3 linked regions of the Ketobacter sp. MCCC 1A13808 genome follow. The protein of the gene in region 3 binds, or shares a complex with, the protein of the main gene of each other region. Links are inferred from orthologs where the notes say so. Each region holds a gene or a part of one and is shown on either strand. Other genes may lie near its edges. The genes, in order: dnaX, dinB and dnaN.

Region 1 (6,292 bases), on a different replicon or contig from region 3:
CCGATCACACCCAGTAGAAAACCCAACACCGCACCAAAAGGGGGGCTCCAATGTCCTCTCATCGCTGATTGCGGCGCTATGTCCTGAAAGATAAGGTACAGTATTCCGCCACTGGCAAAGGTCATAATCCCCGCAGTGAGTTCCGCCTGCTCGCGCAAAAACACATGGCCAATGACGGCGGCAACCGGGCCCAATAGCGAAGCGAAAAAGAGCAGCCGCAGCACGGTCTTGGCACTCACCTTGTTTTGCACCATCTCCCGGTAAGCATTAAATCCCTCAGGAAAATTCTGGATAGCAATAAAGCCCGCCAACAGCATGCCTAACGCGCTGTTACTTGCAAACACAGCGCCCAGCGCCATGGCCTCCGGTATAAAATCCATTAACATCGCCAGAAACTGGGAGACCGCACCACCCCGCTTTGTCAGAAATTGATCCAAAAAGCAGAATACGGCGCTGCCGGCCAGAAAAATCAGGCTCAAATTTAGTACCGAAAGGTTTTGAATACCGGACGGCAGCAGGGCGTAAGCTACGGCGGAAATCAACGTGCCACCGCCAAATGCGACCACACCGTGTATGACCTTGTCTTTTATTTCTGTTTCGGGAGTACGTTCATAGCGGGCCAGCAATCCCCCGACATACGCAGTGATGCCGGCAAACCAGGTAATTGCAGCCACCGTATAAATGGTATTCATACCGGCGTTACTCCAGTCGTTTCCTGCCCTTTAGCGCAAGACTGAGGGTATTGCTATCGACGTATTCCAGATCACCCCCCATTGGCACACCGTGCGCGATTCGTGAGGCGACCACTCCATGCCTGCGCGCCATTTCAGAAAGGTAATGCGCAGTGGCTTCGCCTTCCACTGTTGTGCCAGTGGCAATCACCATTTCTTTCACTTCGCCTTCCGCCAGGCGTTGATCCAGCAACGGAGCACCGATCTCTTCCGGGCCAATGCCATCGATCGGCGACAGGTGCCCCAACAGAAGAAAATAGTAACCGCGGAAACCACCGGATTGATCCAACGCGATCACATCCGCGGGGGTCTCTACCACGCACAACAGACTGGCATCACGACTGGTTTGAGTACAGGTCTGGCATACCTCACTCTCCGAGAAATTGCGGCAACGCTGACAACGACCGATGTTATCCATCGCCAATTGCAGCGTTTGCGCCAGCTTTTCACCGCCATTTCGATCGCGATCCAGCAAATGGAGCGCCATTCTCTGAGCGGATTTAGGTCCAACGCCGGGCAGGCAGGTGAGAGCCTCAATCAAGCGGCTGGTTAACGGGCTAAAGCTCATGGTTCAGCTGTCAAAAAGGCAGTTTAAAGCCGGGCGGCAAATTAATACCCGACGCGAGGCCGCCCATTTTATCTTTATTATTCTGCTCAACCCTGCGTACCGCATCGTTCACCGCAGCCGCCAGCAAATCTTCAAGCACCTCTTTATCCTCACTCAGCAGGCTGTCGTCAATTTGTACCCGACGCACGTCATGGCGCCCGGTCATTAGCACTTTCACCATGCCTGCACCGGATTCACCGGTCACTTCGGTATTTGCCAATTCTTCCTGCATTTTTTGCATGCGCTCCTGCATTTCCTGCGCCTGCTTCATTAAATCACCTAATTGTCCTTTCATGCTCTTACCTATCTTATCGCCCGAGGGCTTCGCTAATCGTCCAGTGGTATCACCGAATTCACATCTAAAGTTGCACCGAAGCTGGATTGTAATGCTTGTACGAAAGGATCAGCCTGCATTAGCTCGATCGCTTCATTTTTTCGTGCCTGTTTATATTGCGCCAGCAACTGGTCGGGGGTTGGCTTAGTTGGCTCCTGAACCAGGATGTCCAGTGTAATCGGTTTGCCCTGGTTTTCCGATATCGCCGTTTCAAGCAACTCCCGGTTTTCCTCCTTATAGAGCGCTTCAAACCGCGGGCTGATAGCCAATACCCAACGCTGTTCGCCTCGCTCCTCCAAAGTGCAATTGCGGGCAAAATTTCGCACCGGGCCGGCCAACTCCAACAGGCCCGTCATATCCGCCCATTCGTCACCCAGCCGGATAACGTTGGTCTTGATCTTAGGCTTGGGCTCTGCAACTGGGTCCGCCTGGGGCTTGTTATTATCGCTAGCTTTACCTTCAGGAGCACTGCGATCTGCACCCTGACTCGCGGTATCCGGTTGAGGAGGTGCACCCGCTTGCGCATTCCTGAAATCCGGATTTTTGACTCCATCTTCTTTTCGCGGCACCGGCTGCCGCGGTTTGGTTGCCACCGGCGTCACGGTGGGTCCCTTTTTGGCTACCTCAGGTGAAGGCTCGGCGCTTCCCAGCACTTGTTTCATTTTCGAAAGATGGTCGTTGGCATTGCCCGACGGGCGGGCCGGAATCTCGCCGGGCTGCCCTGCCGTAACAGGGCTAAGGGGCTTTCCCGGGGGAGTTGCTCCCTGGCCGGACGCCCCTGAGTGAGCACCCGGTGCTGAGATCAAACCCTGAGGCTTGAATAACACCATGCGCAGCAACGCCATTTCAAAGCCACTGCGGGCCTCCGGTGCCAAAGGCAGATCACGCCGGCCCAGCAACCCCGTCTGATAATATAACTGCAATTCCTCGGGGGCAAAGCGCTTCGCGTATTCCAGCACCCGCTCACGGTCGCCGTCACTATCATCAACCGCATCGGGAGCAAGCTGAGCTACCGCCAGGCGATGCAACATGCTGATCAATTCGGCCAGCACTCCGGCGTAATCCGGGCTTTGCTCGGCCATGTGGATGACCGTTGACATCAGCATTTCTGCACTGTGTTCCGCCAGACCATCGATCAGAGTAAATACAAATTCGCGATCAATGCTACCCAGCATTGATCGCACATCGTGTTCAATGACTTTCCCGTTACCGAATGCGATAGCCTGATCGGTCAGACTGAGAGCGTCCCGCATACTGCCGTCAGCGGCCCGCCCTAACTGCCATAGAGCGGGGTCTTCAAATTCAACCAATTCGGCTTCGAGCACTTTCTTCAGGTGACCGACGATGCGCTCAGGGGTCATGGCTTTGAGACTGAACTGCAAGCAACGGGAAAGAATGGTGATCGGCAGCTTTTGCGGATCGGTGGTTGCCAACAGGAACTTAACGTGGGGTGGCGGTTCTTCCAGTGTTTTCAGCAATGCATTAAAACTGTGCCCCGATAACATATGAACTTCATCAATTAAATAAACTTTGAAGCGGCCTCGGGTTGGCGCGTACTGAACATTTTCCAACAATTCACGAGTGTCTTCGACCTTGGTTCGTGAAGCCGCGTCCACTTCAATCAGATCCACAAAACGGCCGTCATTGATTTCCTGGCATGCACTGCACAAGCCGCAAGGTTCAGAACTGATACCGGTTTCACAATTCAGGGATTTTGCCAATATGCGTGCAATGGTGGTCTTACCCACCCCACGGGTGCCCGTAAACAGATAGGCATGATGTAAACGGCCATGGTCAAGGGCATTGATCAATGCTTTAAGCACGTGCTCCTGCCCCACCATTTCACGGAAAGACTTGGGACGCCACTTGCGTGCAAGAACCTGATAACTCATGAATTTTTAATTCTAATCTGTGATGGAGGAACGAACTGAGAATCCAGTTTAATACGCTGGCCTCTATTGATAAACCAATGAATTAAAAAAGAATTGCGAATGCAGGAGAAATACAAAGGAAGTTAGAGAGGCGACTCTATCAGCCGCACCCCGGCACACGAGTCGCTTGCTACCGTTGCTCCCTTCCGGGCCTGGCGGGGTTCACAAGTTATCGTTGCGGGGGGACCAATAGAGCCACCATTACGATCTCATTCTTACTACTGCCAAAATGAGGGGGCCGATTATTCCTCATTTTGTGTTGTATTTCAAGGCAAGCGATTGAAGGAAAAAGTATTTTGCCGTTATGGTCTATGATTAAGTGAAAGTAGATACCGATCCGGCGAAGGAAAGTTGAAACGAAGTATGAAAGGCAATCACGGCACCCAAACACCCCGTATTCTGAATGTCATTATGTTCAGCACGGTTTTACTACTCAGCAACCTGGTCTTTAGCGGTTTGTCCCTGGCCGGAGACAGCTGGACCAACGCCATTGTCAAAGGCGAACCGATTGCCGTCACCCCCAAATATCGACTGCACATTTATATGGCCAAACACCCCACCGAACCGGTCTGGGGTAAACTCGATATTCCGATTAAAGCTGAACAGCTACCGGAGTTAAATAATCATCTGAAATCCCCTAATTTTCCCTTTATAGACGTCGCCATCGAAGTAGATAAATACTATCGGGTCATGCAGGGTAGGATTTATAAAGACGAGCTCATCGTCTCGGTAGATTTGGACTTACGGCAATGGGACGGCCTGAAAAAAGGCGACGAGCTTGAAATCGTTTTACCGGGCGGCACCGAATTCAAAGAGAGTTTGCGTGGCTCCGGTACGGCTTTGCGAAAAATCGAAAGGCGCTAGAAAAGCGCCTTCCCTATCCAGCATCCGGCTTCACGCAACCTCGTTATCGGGTATTACTGAATATAAAATCCAACAGGTTATTTTCAACCTGGTTGTCATGCAGCTGCGGCAAGTTTGCAGTGGCGAACATCGGGTCCAAATGCGCTTGCCCTTCCAGCCACACCACTTCCAATAAACGATTATCGCTATTGGACTGGGCAAATGCTTCCGACAAGCCACCCTTGGCCAGCAGTAACAGCGTGGGGATCTTACGAAAGCTGTCGGGATTTAGAGTATTAATACCGTACTCCGGGGCATAACCGGTGCCGCCCGCGGAGGCATCAATCAAAATTCGCAGAGGGAAATACCATTCAGTCAGATTGGTAGGCCCGATGTACAGGGCACGGGCAAAATCTTCCAACCGGACCATTTCTTCTTCCACACGGGTGTACTCATATTCACCTGTTTCATCTGTGTAAACCAAATCGTCCGGCGACCCGATCTCATCCATTTTGGCCCAACTGTATAATGGGCCCTGACCGAGATGCTTGAAATCCGGTCCGGCATCCGCCGCAATATGCTGCTGCAATGGCCCGGATGCCATGTTCACAATATCTTTTAATACCGGCAGATTGCGGGCAAAACTGATCAGCGGTGATTTGGGGACCACCGCACCACCATGCAAATGACCCAAACTGGTTTGCAGAAATGCCAATATGGAAAAGTGGTCGTCAAACATCAAGCCCACCATTGCTTCGTTGGTATAACGAAATTGTTCGATATGGGGGCCAAAGGTGTAATTAGGGCCATTGCGCGTATGAAAAAAGCGGAACAAATTACTGATCACCGGGGACTTGGGCACCCGCGCAATGATCGTGCTTTCCTGGTCAGGCCCTTTTGAAGCAAGGATGCCCACAGCCTCCGGTAACGCAATGGCTTCGGCGCTGAAGAGCAAAGGAATATCCACGTTCTTGGGTAATATGCCGTTACGCATCCAGCCAATCATTCGTTTGTAAGCGGCATCGTCATCTGTTTCCCCTTCTGCAATGCTTTCAGCGACAGCCTGTTTTTCAATGGAGGCGACGTCCACCATAGCGACCGTACTCGACATTCCCGGTAAACCGTCCAAAACCGAGCCGATTGAAGTATCAAAACCGATAGCCCCGGCGACCAGGTTGGCTCCCTGATCCTGCGTGGTGGTGGGGTCTCCATCCAGATCCCAAGCCAGGAACATCGAGCTATGCGCGCCACCCAAGGAATGTCCGCCTACAAACACTTTTTGCTTGCTGAGCGCGGGGTCAGGGATCATTTGTTGGAGTATGGCGTACATATCTTCGGTGCTTTGCTGCATTCCGAATTCAAGTAAAAAGGGCATGTCTTTGCTTTTCAGAAAGCCCGGGAATCTTTTACCGTTCACTTCCAGACCTTCATAGTAATACCCGAGAATTAAATCTTCGGCTTCACCCGCTGTTGCTGCGTGTTCGGCAGCCTGAAATCCGGTTAAATCCTCAAGGCAATTTGAGCGGCGGTCCATCGCCCAAATTTCGATGTCTTTGTTGCGCTGGGTTTTCGCCATATATACCAGCTGGCGCCCAATATACTCAAACGCATTGGCCCCCTCCAACACCCCGGGAACCAGTAACACCGCAGCGTCGGCCTCAGCTGCATTGTGGCTGCTGGTGCGGGTTTTAAAACGCAGAAATTTAACCGTCCGACACTGTTCAGGCAAGCTGGCATCGTCAATTTGATGTATCGGTGCTGCACTTTCATAACTAACGGAGACCACCCGGTCTACGTCAGCGTCACTCCACAGGGGCGTCATCTGACTCTTCTTTGCCTCCGGCAC
Region 2 (6,142 bases), on a different replicon or contig from region 3:
GTGGTCATCTCCAGTGTGCCAGGCACCACGGATACGCTGTACTGGAACGGTGCCAAAATGGAACGTTATTACCCGGTGTCAGCCATAGTGAACCAAATGGCCCTGAATATTACTTTGGTTCACTATGAGGACAGGTTGGAGTTTGGCATTGTTGGTTGTAGGCGGACACTACCCAGTATGCAGCGCTTGTTAGGCTTTCTGGATGATGCTATTTCTGAATTGGAAGCGGTGGTGGGTATCGCCGATTCGAAACAGGTAAAAGGCGCATCAACCAGGAAGACAAAGATCGCTTTTCTGGACCGTACCCGCGAAGAGCACGCCTAAGTCCATGTCGCATCAAGGCTTTTATAAAAGTGAACATCTTGTGACAAAAATAGACTTATAAAAACACTTGCTTGACTATATTAACCTATTTACAGTGTACGCATGTGCACTGTAAATAGGAGCTCGTCATGCCGCTATCTTCTTCTGCTCGCCCGGTTGCTTCTCCATCACCGGCCAAGCGTCATACTTCCTTCCATTGGCTGTTTGGGTTATTTACGCTGGCGATGCGCAGCGGCGGTGAACTCACTCGCGTGGCCGGTGAGATGCATCACACTGTGACGGCAGCTCCAATGCCCTGGGACGCCAAGCACCAGGCTGATTTCAGTAAGGCGCCGAAGGTTTACAAGTTGGTAAAACTGGTCTTCGAATATGGATCAGACAGCATTCACCAGTGGGTCAACCGCTTGCCTGGTCAGACGCCTGCATCCGGGGCATTGGTTAGGATGCGCAGCGCGTTGAATGGTGTGGTGGGGGATAAATTGGTCGAATGGGATCACCTCCTGGCGATGGGCATGGAGACGGTTGATGAGCTGGGCAATGATATTCAGTTGAGTCAGCTAAATCTTCAAAAACGCAAGAGCCTGGTTTTGTTCGTGCACGGTCTGTGCTTGAGTGAACACGATTGGCAAGGCCCGGGTCACAGTGAGTTGGTGGCCAAATTACGTGAGCAAGGTCATCAGGTGGCTTGGATTCGTTATAACACAGGCCTGCCGATTTGGGAAAACGGAAGGCAGCTTGCAGAGTTGCTTGACCAGTATTGGACACAAACGAAACCCAGAAAAAGTTCGATTACCATGATTGGTCACAGTATGGGTGGCCTGGTTATCCGCAGTGCTAATCATTATGCAGAAAAACAACGTCATGCTTGGCTAGCGGCCTCCCATAACGCCGCCTATCTGGCGAGCCCCCACGCCGGTGCGCCGTTGGAAAAAATCGGCAACTTCAGTAATTCCATGTTGGGTGCGACCCCCTATTCAAAGCCGCTAATGGCGCTAGGTAACATCCGTAGCAGGGGGATCCGGAGCCTGCGACACGCCAATGTAACCGAACCGGAGCATGAGAACGCGCCACAACCCTGGTTGCCGATGAGTGATAAAAGCCATCATTTGCTGGTCGGTGCCAGGCGGTTCTATGAATCGGGCAATCGCTGGTTGGGTGACGGTTTAGTGCCGGAAGACAGCGCTATGGGAGGCCCTTACTTTCCACAGCAACATCCAAACGTTGAACGCGTGATGTTGGATCAGGTCGGGCATTTAGCACTGCTGCAAGACCATCGCATGTATGTATACCTACAGCGATGGCTGATCAAGCGCGGTGTTTTAGAGGACCAAGAGGGCGAGGGCAAAGCGGGATTTTTCAGGTAAGCCCCTTCACACTGCAGAAGCAATAACTACTTCGGCCTGAATGCGTTATTCCATGGAAATCGGTGTGCCGGATGTCTGGTTGTTTTTATTCAGGCTGGCGCTGTCCAATTCCGGTTCACATAAAAACGCTTCTATCTCATCAATTCGATCCGCGGCGTCGCGATAACCAAGCTGGATCAGCTCCCGGGTAAACGCAGAATCGAAGAGTAAGAAGCTGGTAAGATCGGCGCTTTGAGCGTCCGGTGTGCCCATGCCTTCCATCATGTAGCGAACGCTTTTCGGCATCCGGTGTTCCAGTGTTTTCGCGATGAAAGCGATGTCTGCGGAAGGCGATATAACCAGCGGGTTCACGATCCTCATTGGCTCATGATCCAAAACGGTGTTATCGCCGGTGGCGCATACGAGGGATTCCAGTTTTTCATGTTCCGTAACAAATGAATTCATGCGGTTCAGGTGATCCAGGTCGGCGTCCAGGTGATCAAGAAATATAGCATTCATCAGGGTGCCGCAAATCTGAGAAAGCGGTGGCCGTTTCAGGTCGCTGGAAAAATCAGCATCAGAGGACCATTCCGAACGCAGCAAGCTGTCGGCGGATTCCTTACAGCGAACCCCCACTGCCAATATGCGGTCAGCACCCAAGCGAATTGCGGGGCTCAAGGGTGTGACCAGACGCATAGCGCCGTCACCGAAATAGGCTGTAGAGTTTCCTGCAGGCAGTTCTACTGGCGGAAATACGATGGGAATTGCAGCGGATGCGAGAATATGAGGAACCGTAATTTCGGCATTGAGTGCGATGCGGCGACTTTTATTCCACAGTGGATGTCCTTCTTTACCTTCAATGAATGTAAACGCTCGCCCTGAATGATAACCGGTGGCGGTGATGGCCAGGGCGTAGAGGCCGCCGTCTTTTACGGCGCGCCGGATACCGGTTAAATCCAGGTATTGGGTTAGAAATCCGTATAGTGGTGTGGAGTCTACTAGTGAGGTGACGCGGCCGGCTCCGATTAATCCCCCCAGACCAAAATCCATTGCCATTCGCCCGGCGTTTTTAAGCATGGAGAGCGGATCCGTCCGGTAAACATCACTGGCTTTAAGATTTGACCAAAGCTTGACAAGCAGCTGCGCAGACGCGCTGAAATTCTGATGTTGCGAGGCAATAGCCGCGCCGTTGATGGCGCCCGCGGATGCACCAGTGATGATAGAAAATGGTGCAGAGCCATTAGCGAATGCGGGTATTTCACTAACCCGTCTCATGACTCCCGCTTGATAGGCGCCCCGTGCTCCTCCAGCAGTAAGTACCAATGCTGTCATGGGCTGGCGTACGGATGCAGAAATAGGCTGCATTCAAAAATCCTTTATGTGGCGCAAATTGGGGTTGTAATGAGTTGGCTATAAAGGTGGCAAATGCAGATTGTGTGCCAGCAGGGAAGGTGTCTCTAATGGTTTGGACATTCGGTTTGACCAGGTTAACTGTGTTAGGGAAAGGTGTGTTGCCAGTATGTAGCGATCTGCTACAATGAGATTAACTGTATCCCCTGGTTATTGAGGTCAGCAACTATGGCTAAGGCAGCATCACCCGTCCGTTTGGAAAGTAATTTAATGAACGCGGCGACCGAGGCGAGTTCGGCGCAGCACCGTAGCGCTGCAGAACAAATTGAATATTGGGCTGATATCGGGCGCAAGGTTGCTAAGATAATTGATCCTGATACGTTGCTGGCAATCAACGCGGGTCTGATCAGAATCAAGCTGGAGGAAACGACACCCGTCACCGCGAGCCCGGATGATGTGTTTGCCACATTGGGCAGTGCCCGTGAGTCCGGTGCGTTATCGGATGCGATAGCTTCCGGCTCCATTCGTTATCAGGCTTCAGCCGCCCATCCCGGTATGCTGGAACAGGTACACCCGGATGGCGAAGTGCTCATTGGTCAATTCTGTGATGGTGAGTTTCAGGTGCACTATCACGGATGAGACAATTATGGATGTTGGTCGGGGGCAATGGCGCAGGCAAAAGTACGTTTTACAATCAGGCATTAAAACCGCTCGGTATGCCATTCATCAATGCCGACTTGATAGCCAAAGATGTCTTCCCGGATGAACCTGAAATCAACAGCTATCACGCCTCCCGCTTGGCGCAAACATTGCGGTTCGAACAGTTGGACCTGGGTAAAAGTTTTTGTTTCGAAACCGTGTTTTCACACCCGTCTAAAATCGATTTTATCGCCCGCGCTAAAGCCCGTGGTTATCAGGTTATATTGGTGGTGATTCACGTGTTTTGTAGTGATCTGAACAAAGCCCGGATTGCGCAGCGGGTTGAAGAGGGTGGACACAATGTGCCCGACGATAAAGTAGTCGCCAGAATTCCCCGCACTCTTGAACATGTGGCTACGGCCATTCCCCTCTGTGACGAGGTCTGGATATTGGATAATTCCAGCCTGCAACATCCGTTTTTACCCGTGATTACCATTAAACAGGGCCAACGTCGTGAGCACGTTTGCCCGCTACCCGAATGGGCCAAAGGCTTTTAGTTTTGGTTATCCGCTGATCGAATTCAGGAACGCCATCTGCCACTCCAGATTCCGCGTTAGCTAAATTTAAACGAGATCTGTGATGGCGGGGCAGAGTCGGCTTCTATGAAGCGGACGCCAACGCCCAGTAGGCGCACTGGCATATTTTTACGTTTGAAGGCGTCATTGCATAATGTTTTGTAAATGCTTAAAGACGGCTCGCGCACCCCGCACTCCATTGTTGTGCTGGTGAAGTCAGAAAATTTTAGCTTTACGAAGGCTTTTTTGATCTGGTTGTGTTGCTTCAAGTTTTGTAAGCGACCCTGTAGCTGTTGGCACAATTCTGGAAATTTCGCCTGACAACTATTCAAATCCGGTAAATCCTCCGCGTAGGTATGTTCTACACTCAGTGATTTGCGATCGGTACGGGGTTGTACCGGGCGTTCGTCAATTCCGTGCGCCAAACGATATAAGTGTTCGCCGAAACTGCCTACCCGTTCGACAAATTCAAAGCGGTTATATTGTCGGATGTCGTTGCAAGTACGAATGCCCAGATTATGAAGGCGTGCGCAGGTCACCTTTCCCACCCCATGTAATTTTTCCACTGGCAGGGCTTTAACAAAATCATCCAGTTGCGGTGGCGGGATTACACAGAGTCCGTCCGGCTTATTCCAGTCGCTGGCTATTTTGGCCACAAATTTGTTCGGCGCTACCCCCGCTGATACGGTAATACCCACCTGTGATTTGACCTGCTTGCGAATCGCTTCAGCCATGCGCGTTGCACTACCCTGAAAATGCGGCTGTGTGCTGACATCCAGGAAAGCTTCATCCAAAGATAAAGGTTCAATTTGATCCGTATATTGCAGAAAGATACGCCGGATCTGTTGAGAGACTTGCTTGTAGTAGTGGATCCTATGAGGAAGGATAATCAGTTCCGGGCACAGGCGCTTGGCATAGGCCGACGCCATTGCGGAATGCACGCCATATTCCCGTGCCGGATAATTGCACGTGGATATGACTCCGCGACGACCGGGATCGCCCCCGACGGCTATGGGGCGATGACGTAGCGAAGGGTCATCCCGCATTTCCACGGCGGCGTAAAAACAGTCGCAATCGACATGGATGATCTTCCGCATCATGGCGCTCGGTTCCAGTTAAAAAAATCTTTGCCAAATTCGGCGTAGTGATATACTGTACAAGTATACAGTAAAAATCAACTAGTCAAAATGATCGCGGAGGCGTTGCCATGAGCTCACAGGATAAGGCGTTTGTAAGCACGGCTGTACAATTGTCAGACATATCACTATCTCATGCTCAGTTAATGCATTGGATCGCAGAATACCGAGAGATCAAAGGTACCTGGCCGGCTAAGGAACAGCTGATATCCAGTCCCGGTTACCACATTGAATTATTGGAAGATTTAGAGCGCTGGAATCTGGTTGCACAGGATAAAGAGCAGAACCTGGTGGCAAAGGAACAATGGATCAGTTTGCCGGTTGTTGGCGCGGTGGCGGCGGGAATTCCAATTGAAGCCATCGAAAACCAGCAGGGGCAGCTATCACTACCGCTGAGGTTATTCAGGGAACGCCCCACTTATTTACTGAGGGTGCGGGGCGATAGCATGAAGGACGTCGGCATTTTGAACGGCGACTTGATTGCGGTGCGTAAAACCCAGGATGTTAGCGAGGGTAAAATTATCGTAGCCCGGGTGGATAACGAAGTCACCGTGAAACGGTTAAAGCTGGCTGGAGATCAGGTTGCATTGATGCCGGAAAATACCAGCTATGAACCAATCATGGTGGCTCCGGACGAATTGGTAGTAGAGGGTGTGTTCGTCGGCGTTATCCGAGAGTCCAGGCAGTTACATTAGCAAAAAGAATTAAAACGCCGCAGGCGTCTTAGTATCAAATGAATCATCGATTTTCTCGCGCAGTAAAAAATCGACACCCA
Region 3 (6,193 bases):
GGACATGCCAACCGAAACTCGCATGTCTACAGTCTGTCATCCACAGTGGAATAATAATGCAGATATTGAGACGCCCTTTGCTTTATTTCCAAGCATGATGAATTGGTCTGCAAACGATTATCCAGATATTTCTTCCACTAACGATCCCTCATTAGTTATTTACGGCTCTGGTTCTTATATTGATCACGGTGGTCTCGAATGGCTAGCGCTGAACCCTTCCGTTGGATATTCACTTGGGTGGTCATTATCACAGAAAGGCCTATTCCAATGGGTTAATGAGAAGGGGGATATTATGGTTGAAAGCGTCTATTGGAAAGATGGCCCAATTTCCAGACTACCACCTAAAATGGACGATATTTGTTCAAATGGTTGGCTTGTTGTTGCGTCACATGAAGCTGTTGAACAAATTCGAGAAGTTATCGGTGAGGCCGCACGCGTGAATATCGTTACCAGGAGCTATGGAAAGGGCTCTTACGAGCCCACAACTAACTCTGTCCAAAAAAGATGTCGTTGGTAGGTGTTATTTTTGAATTTAGTTGAGTGATACCTTTGTCCTCAATAAGCCGCTACTTCCTTTCTTAATGAGTTCATGAATTACGAGACACTAGTTCACGATTGTGAGACCTCAGTTCACGAATTATGAGATCCCACAACTTACTTATGCTATATATCCAGATTCGACACATTCAGCGCGTTGGTTTCGATAAAGTCGCGACGCGGTTCCACGTGATCACCCATCAGAGTCGTGAAGATCTGATCGGCAGCAATCGCATCCTCGATTTTCACTTGCAGCATACGGCGAGTTTCCGGATCCATAGTGGTCTCCCATAGCTGATCCGGGTTCATTTCGCCCAACCCTTTATATCGTTGAATTCCATGACCTTTTTTCGATTCTGTCATTAACCATTCTAAGGCTTGTGCAAAGTTATCCACCGCCAACGTTTTCTCACCCCGTTTTACGTACGCGCCTTCCTCAAGCAAGCTCTGCAGCTTATCCCCCAATGCCTTGATCGCTATATAGTCTTCCGAAATTACAAACTCTTTTGAAAACGTATATTCGGTCGGAATCCCATGAGCTATTTGCACCACCTGGGGCATAAACAGATGACGTTCCTTGTCTTCCAGAACGGAGACTTCATAACGCTCAGTCTGACTCGCATTTGCAACCAGATGAGCGGATAAATCCTGAGCCCATGCTTCGATAGCCGACGCATCATTAAAGTCCGACTCTTCCAGTTTTTTCGCATACACCAGTTGCTGGAGTACAAAGGCCGGATAAACACGGGATAACCTGTCTATACGCTTGAACACATTGCGGTATTCCTTAACCAGTGCTTCCAGGCCGGAACCGGATATGCCCGGTGCGTCTGCATTAACGTGTAAGCTGGCATCATCCAAGGCGGCTTGCGTTAAGTAATTTTCAAGGGCTGCGTCATCTTTCAAATATTGCTCTTGTTTACCTTTCTTTATTTTATAGAGCGGGGGCTGCGCAATATAGATATACCCACGTTCGATCACCTCCGGCATTTGGCGAAAGAAAAACGTCAGCAGCAAAGTCCGGATGTGGCTACCATCCACGTCCGCATCCGTCATGATGATAATGGAATGGTAGCGGCATTTATCCGGGTTATATTCGTCTTTACCTATGCCGCAGCCCATCGCCGTAATTAAGGTGCCCACTTCAGCAGAAGATAACATTTTATCAAATCGGGCTTTCTCAACGTTCAGGATTTTACCTTTGAGAGGCAGTATTGCCTGGGTTCTGCGGTCTCGACCCTGTTTCGCCGAGCCACCCGCAGAATCACCCTCCACCAGGTAAAGTTCAGAAAGGGCAGGGTCCTTTTCACGACAATCCGCTAGTTTCCCGGGCAACCCAGCAATGTCCAGCACACCCTTACGCCGGGTCATTTCACGGGCTCGTCGGGCTGCATCCCGCGCCCTGGCTGCATCTATGATTTTATTACAGATGTTCTTCGCGTCATTGGGGCTTTCCAACAAGTATTCGTTCAGCTTTTCCGTCATATGCTGCTCTACAACGGGTTTGACTTCGGAGGACACCAACTTATCTTTGGTTTGAGAAGAAAACTTGGGATCAGGGACCTTCACCGACACAATTGCAGTCAAACCTTCACGGGCGTCGTCACCGCTTGTATTTACTTTGTGCTTCTTCTGCAGGCCTTCTTTCTCAATGTAGGTGTTCAAACATCGGGTGAGGGCAGAGCGGAAGCCCGCCAAATGGGAACCGCCGTCTCTTTGAGGGATATTATTGGTGTAACAGTAAATATTTTCCTGATATGAATCATTCCACTGCAATGCAACCTCAACGGAAATCCCCTCATCTTCTCGGTGCCCATCGAAGTAAAACACCTGGTTCAACGGCGTCTTATTCTGATTTAAGTATTCAACGAAGGCACTTAGGCCCCCTTCGTACTCAAATACATCCTCTGTGCCGGTTCGCTCATCAAATAACACGATACGAACCCCTGAGTTAAGGAATGACAGCTCCCGCAAGCGTTTTGCCAGAATGTCGTGGGAGAACTTGATGTTGGTGAACGTTTCCGGCGATGCCCAAAAATGCAGTTCTGTCCCGGTTGATTCGGTGTCACCTACCGCTGCCAGCGGAGCAACCGGGACACCGTCTTGGTAAACCTGCTCCCAAATTTTACCTTCACGGCGAACCGTTAGTTTCAACTTCGTAGATAGGGCGTTAACTACCGAAACACCCACGCCATGAAGACCACCTGATACCTTATAGGAGTTATCATCGAATTTGCCGCCCGCATGGAGGACGGTCATAATCACTTCAGCAGCAGATCGCCCTTCTTCCGGGTGCATATCAACCGGAATGCCGCGCCCGTTATCCGATACGCTAACGGACTCATCCGGGTGAATAACAACTCTTACTTCGGTGCAATGCCCTGCTAACGCTTCGTCAATTGAATTATCGACGACCTCAAATACCATGTGATGCAAGCCGGTGCCGTCGTCTGTGTCCCCTATATACATCCCCGGTCGCTTTCTAACTGCGTCTAATCCTTTGAGTACCTTTATATTAGAAGAATCATAAGTTTTATTGTCGTCGGACATATAATTTAGTCTCTCTCGGGCGGTGAATTCATATTCAATAGGGGGTTACTCGGCAGAAACCAGCTTCCCATGTTCCACGTGAAACATATGGTGTTCCGTGAGCTGCGATAGTAGCGTTTCATTAATACTTTGCTCACTAATGGCTGTTATAAAAGCCTGGCAGGGAAAATCCATAAGAAAGCGAGTCACATACTCAATGTTATTCTTGTCTAGTTCCGCGGGTAAATCGTCCAGCAACAGAACCGGTGAAATGGACCGCAAGGCCCTCATCACAGCTACCTGTGCGAGTCTAACCCCGTATAATACCAGCTTTTTCTGCCCTCTGGAGCATATATCTTTAGCCATGCCGTCTGACCAACTGATCACCATATCGGCTCTATGGGGCCCGTACAGGCAGGTTTTCCGTTCGATCTCGGTTCTCGCATTTAATTCCAGGCATTGGTATAAATCTGAATATTTCTGTTTATTCCAACCGGACTTGTACCGGAGCGATACGGGTTCAGCAATATTAAAATAGTTCGAGGCTATATTCTGAAATTGAGCGTTAAGCTCGGCTATGTACTTTCCACGCATATCGTCGATAAGTTGACCTTCGTTGACTAACTGTTGGTTCCAGTAGCTCAGATCGTTTTCGGATATGACTTTCGTTGACTTTAACAGCGCATTTTTTTGCTTGTAGACTCTTCTATATCGATGCCAAATATCAAGATAAGTATGTTCCACGTGAAACATACCCCAATCCAAAATAGAACGCCGCAAACCAGGGCCACCGTCAATAAGTTCAATCGAACCTGTATCAATACTGACAATAGGGAGCTTTATCGCCAACGATGAGATGCGCTTCTGTGTTTCTCCATCAATACGGGCGAGAGTAGAGCCATTCATCCCTTTCGAAATACCGAGTTTCTCGGGTCCGCTTCCGTTGCCAGGATTAACACCACCGAAAACTACTAACTCGGAAGCTGTGTGGGATATCACTTTTTTGGGATCGACAGACCGAAAAGAACGGCCGTTGGATAACAAGGAAATTGCTTCAAGAATGCTAGTTTTACCGCAGCCATTGCGGCCCACAATAAAGTTGGTTTTGGGGTGAGGGGAGATTTTGAGATGCTGGAGATTACGTAAATGAGTAACCTCCAGAGATTCCAGAAACATTCAGGCTATAGACGCATTGGCATAACTACATAAGACGCGGTCTCATCGTTAGCGTCGGTAATAAGAGCACTACTATTGGAGTCAGCCATCAGAATTTTAACGTTCTCGCTACGGATGACATTCATTACATCAAGCAGATAATTCACATTGAATCCAATCTCCAACTCCGCACCGTGATAATCAACGTTAATCGTTTCCTCTGCTTCTTCTTGCTCCGGGTTATTGGCGACCGTTGTGAGACTGCCATCCAACAACCTAATTCGGACGCCGCGATATTTTTCATTGGATAAAATGGAAACCCTCGAAAAACACTGCTTCATCTCGTCTTTATCGCTGATAACAGTTTTATCACTATTTTTAGGTAAAACACGCTCATAATCAGGGAATTTCCCATCAATTAGCTTGGAGGTGAAGCGTAAATCCGTATCTTCTACTCGAATATGATTACTACTCAAGGATACCGAAACATCCGCGTCCATATCAGTGAACAACTTGGACAGCTCAAGCACGCCTTTTCGTGGAACTATAGCCTGCACAGCTTGGTCCACTTCGCATTGGATTTCTGCATTACAAAGCGCTAGGCGATGCCCGTCAGTGGCCACAGCCCGGAGTAAATTGGCTGAAACCTCAAATAGCATCCCGTTCAGATAAAAACGAACGTCCTGTTGCGCCATCGCGAAACCGGTGCGGTCAATAACCGATTTCAAATAACCCTGGTTAATGGAAAAACGGGTAGTACCACTGGCATCTTCCAGATTTGGAAACTCGTTTGAGGGCAGGGTAGCCAGGCTAAACCGGCTACGACCGGCCTTCACCAATAACTTTTGGTCCTCAAGAATAAATTGGACGCTGCTTTCTTCGGGCAATGATTTACAGATATCCAATAACTTTTTCGCTGGAACTGTAATTTCTGCATTTTCAAACTGTGAGTCGAGGGTGACACGAGCGACCAATTCCACTTCCAGATCAGTGCCAGTGAGCAATAATTGATCACCATCAATCACCATCAACACGTTGGAAAGCACCGGCAATGTTTGCCGACGCTCCACAACCCCGGCAACCTGTTGCAGAGGTTTTAATAATTTTTCCCTTTCAATGGTAAAATTCATAACCTACCCCATAAGTTAGTAATCACTAACTCTATGATGTTAACGACCTTAAAAGATTAGTATAGTCTTCTCTTACATCGGAGCTCTCTTCTCTTAGCTCCTTTATCTTGCGACACGCATGCAACACGGTAGTGTGATCCCGGCCGCCAAAGGCATCACCGATTTCAGGCAAACTGTGGTTGGTTAACTCCTTTGCCAGCGCCATTGCAATCTGGCGCGGCCGCGCAACAGAACGACTGCGTCGCTTTGACAAAATATCAGCCATCTTGATTTTAAAATACTCGGCTACGGTACGCTGTATGTTATCTATGCTAACTTGTTTTTCCTGCAGTGCCAGAAGATCTTTTAACGATTCTTTCACAAATTCCAGAGAGATCGGCTTGCCCGTGAAGTGTGCATTCGCTATCACACGCTTCAGCGCGCCTTCTAATTCCCGTACATTTGAACGTACCCGCTGGGCGACAAAAAAAGCAGCTTCGTCCGGCAAATTAATTTTAGCCTGTTCTGCCTTCTTCATTAATATGGCCACCCGGGTTTCTAGCTCCGGGGGCTCGACTGCAACCGTCAATCCCCACCCGAAACGCGATTTCAAACGTTCCTCAACCCCCATGATCTCTTTCGGATAACGGTCACTGGTCAAGATCATTTGCTGACCGCCTTCCAGCAAGGCATTAAAGGTATGGAAAAACTCTTCCTGGGAACGCTCTTTACCCGCAAAGAACTGGATATCATCAATCAATAGCGCATCGACCGAACGGTAAAAGCGTTTGAATTCATTGATCGCATTAATCTGTAGCGCTTTCACCATATCAGCAACAAAGCGCTCTGAATGCAGATACACC

Evidence for each region.
Region 1: the proteins of dnaN (region 3) and dnaX are in contact, whole or in part, in a cryo-EM structure (PDB 8GIZ), measured with the Escherichia coli proteins. The link is inferred for Ketobacter sp. MCCC 1A13808 from one-to-one orthologs.
Region 2: the proteins of dnaN (region 3) and dinB are in contact, whole or in part, in a solved structure (PDB 1OK7), measured with the Escherichia coli proteins. The link is inferred for Ketobacter sp. MCCC 1A13808 from one-to-one orthologs.

The regions. Positions count from the first base shown.
Region 1 is NZ_VRKW01000001.1:166,854-173,145, forward strand. Bases 1,116-4,108 are described here. They hold dnaX (DNA polymerase III subunit gamma/tau), read right to left. Parts: upstream 3,565-4,108; coding sequence 1,666-3,564; downstream 1,116-1,665. Other genes in these bases: recR (recombination mediator RecR), read right to left, coding at 1,116-1,299; FT643_RS00775 (YbaB/EbfC family nucleoid-associated protein), read right to left, coding at 1,310-1,633; FT643_RS00790 (hypothetical protein), read left to right, coding at 3,967-4,108. Outside these bases: FT643_RS00765 (ZIP family metal transporter), read right to left, coding at 1-692; more of recR, read right to left, coding at 700-1,115; more of FT643_RS00790, read left to right, coding at 4,109-4,467; FT643_RS00795 (hypothetical protein), read right to left, coding at 4,511-6,292. UniProt on the Escherichia coli protein: Part of the beta sliding clamp loading complex, which hydrolyzes ATP to load the beta clamp onto primed DNA to form the DNA replication pre-initiation complex.
Region 2 is NZ_VRKW01000001.1:596,426-602,567, reverse strand. What follows is about bases 3,300-6,142. They hold dinB (DNA polymerase IV), read right to left. Parts: upstream 5,329-6,142; coding sequence 4,270-5,328; downstream 3,300-4,269. Other genes in these bases: lexA (transcriptional repressor LexA), read left to right, coding at 5,439-6,062; FT643_RS02670 (AAA family ATPase), read left to right, coding at 3,653-4,213; FT643_RS02675 (TA system antitoxin ParD family protein), read left to right, coding at 3,300-3,656. In the rest of the region: FT643_RS02690 (WS/DGAT/MGAT family O-acyltransferase), read left to right, coding at 1-324; FT643_RS02685 (esterase/lipase family protein), read left to right, coding at 453-1,688; FT643_RS02680 (patatin-like phospholipase family protein), read right to left, coding at 1,734-3,032; more of FT643_RS02675, read left to right, coding at 3,246-3,299. UniProt on the Escherichia coli protein: Poorly processive, error-prone DNA polymerase involved in translesion repair and untargeted mutagenesis. Copies undamaged DNA at stalled replication forks, which arise in vivo from mismatched or misaligned primer ends.
Region 3 is NZ_VRKW01000011.1:4,185-10,377, forward strand. What follows is about bases 3,300-6,193. They hold dnaN (DNA polymerase III subunit beta), read right to left. Parts: upstream 5,352-6,193; coding sequence 4,248-5,351; downstream 3,300-4,247. Other genes in these bases: recF (DNA replication/repair protein RecF), read right to left, coding at 3,300-4,242; dnaA (chromosomal replication initiator protein DnaA), read right to left, coding at 5,383-6,193. Outside these bases: FT643_RS17360 (tetratricopeptide repeat protein), read left to right, coding at 1-517; gyrB (DNA topoisomerase (ATP-hydrolyzing) subunit B), read right to left, coding at 664-3,087; more of recF, read right to left, coding at 3,133-3,299. UniProt on the Escherichia coli protein: Confers DNA tethering and processivity to DNA polymerases and other proteins. Acts as a clamp, forming a ring around DNA (a reaction catalyzed by the clamp-loading complex) which diffuses in an ATP-independent manner freely and bidirectionally along dsDNA.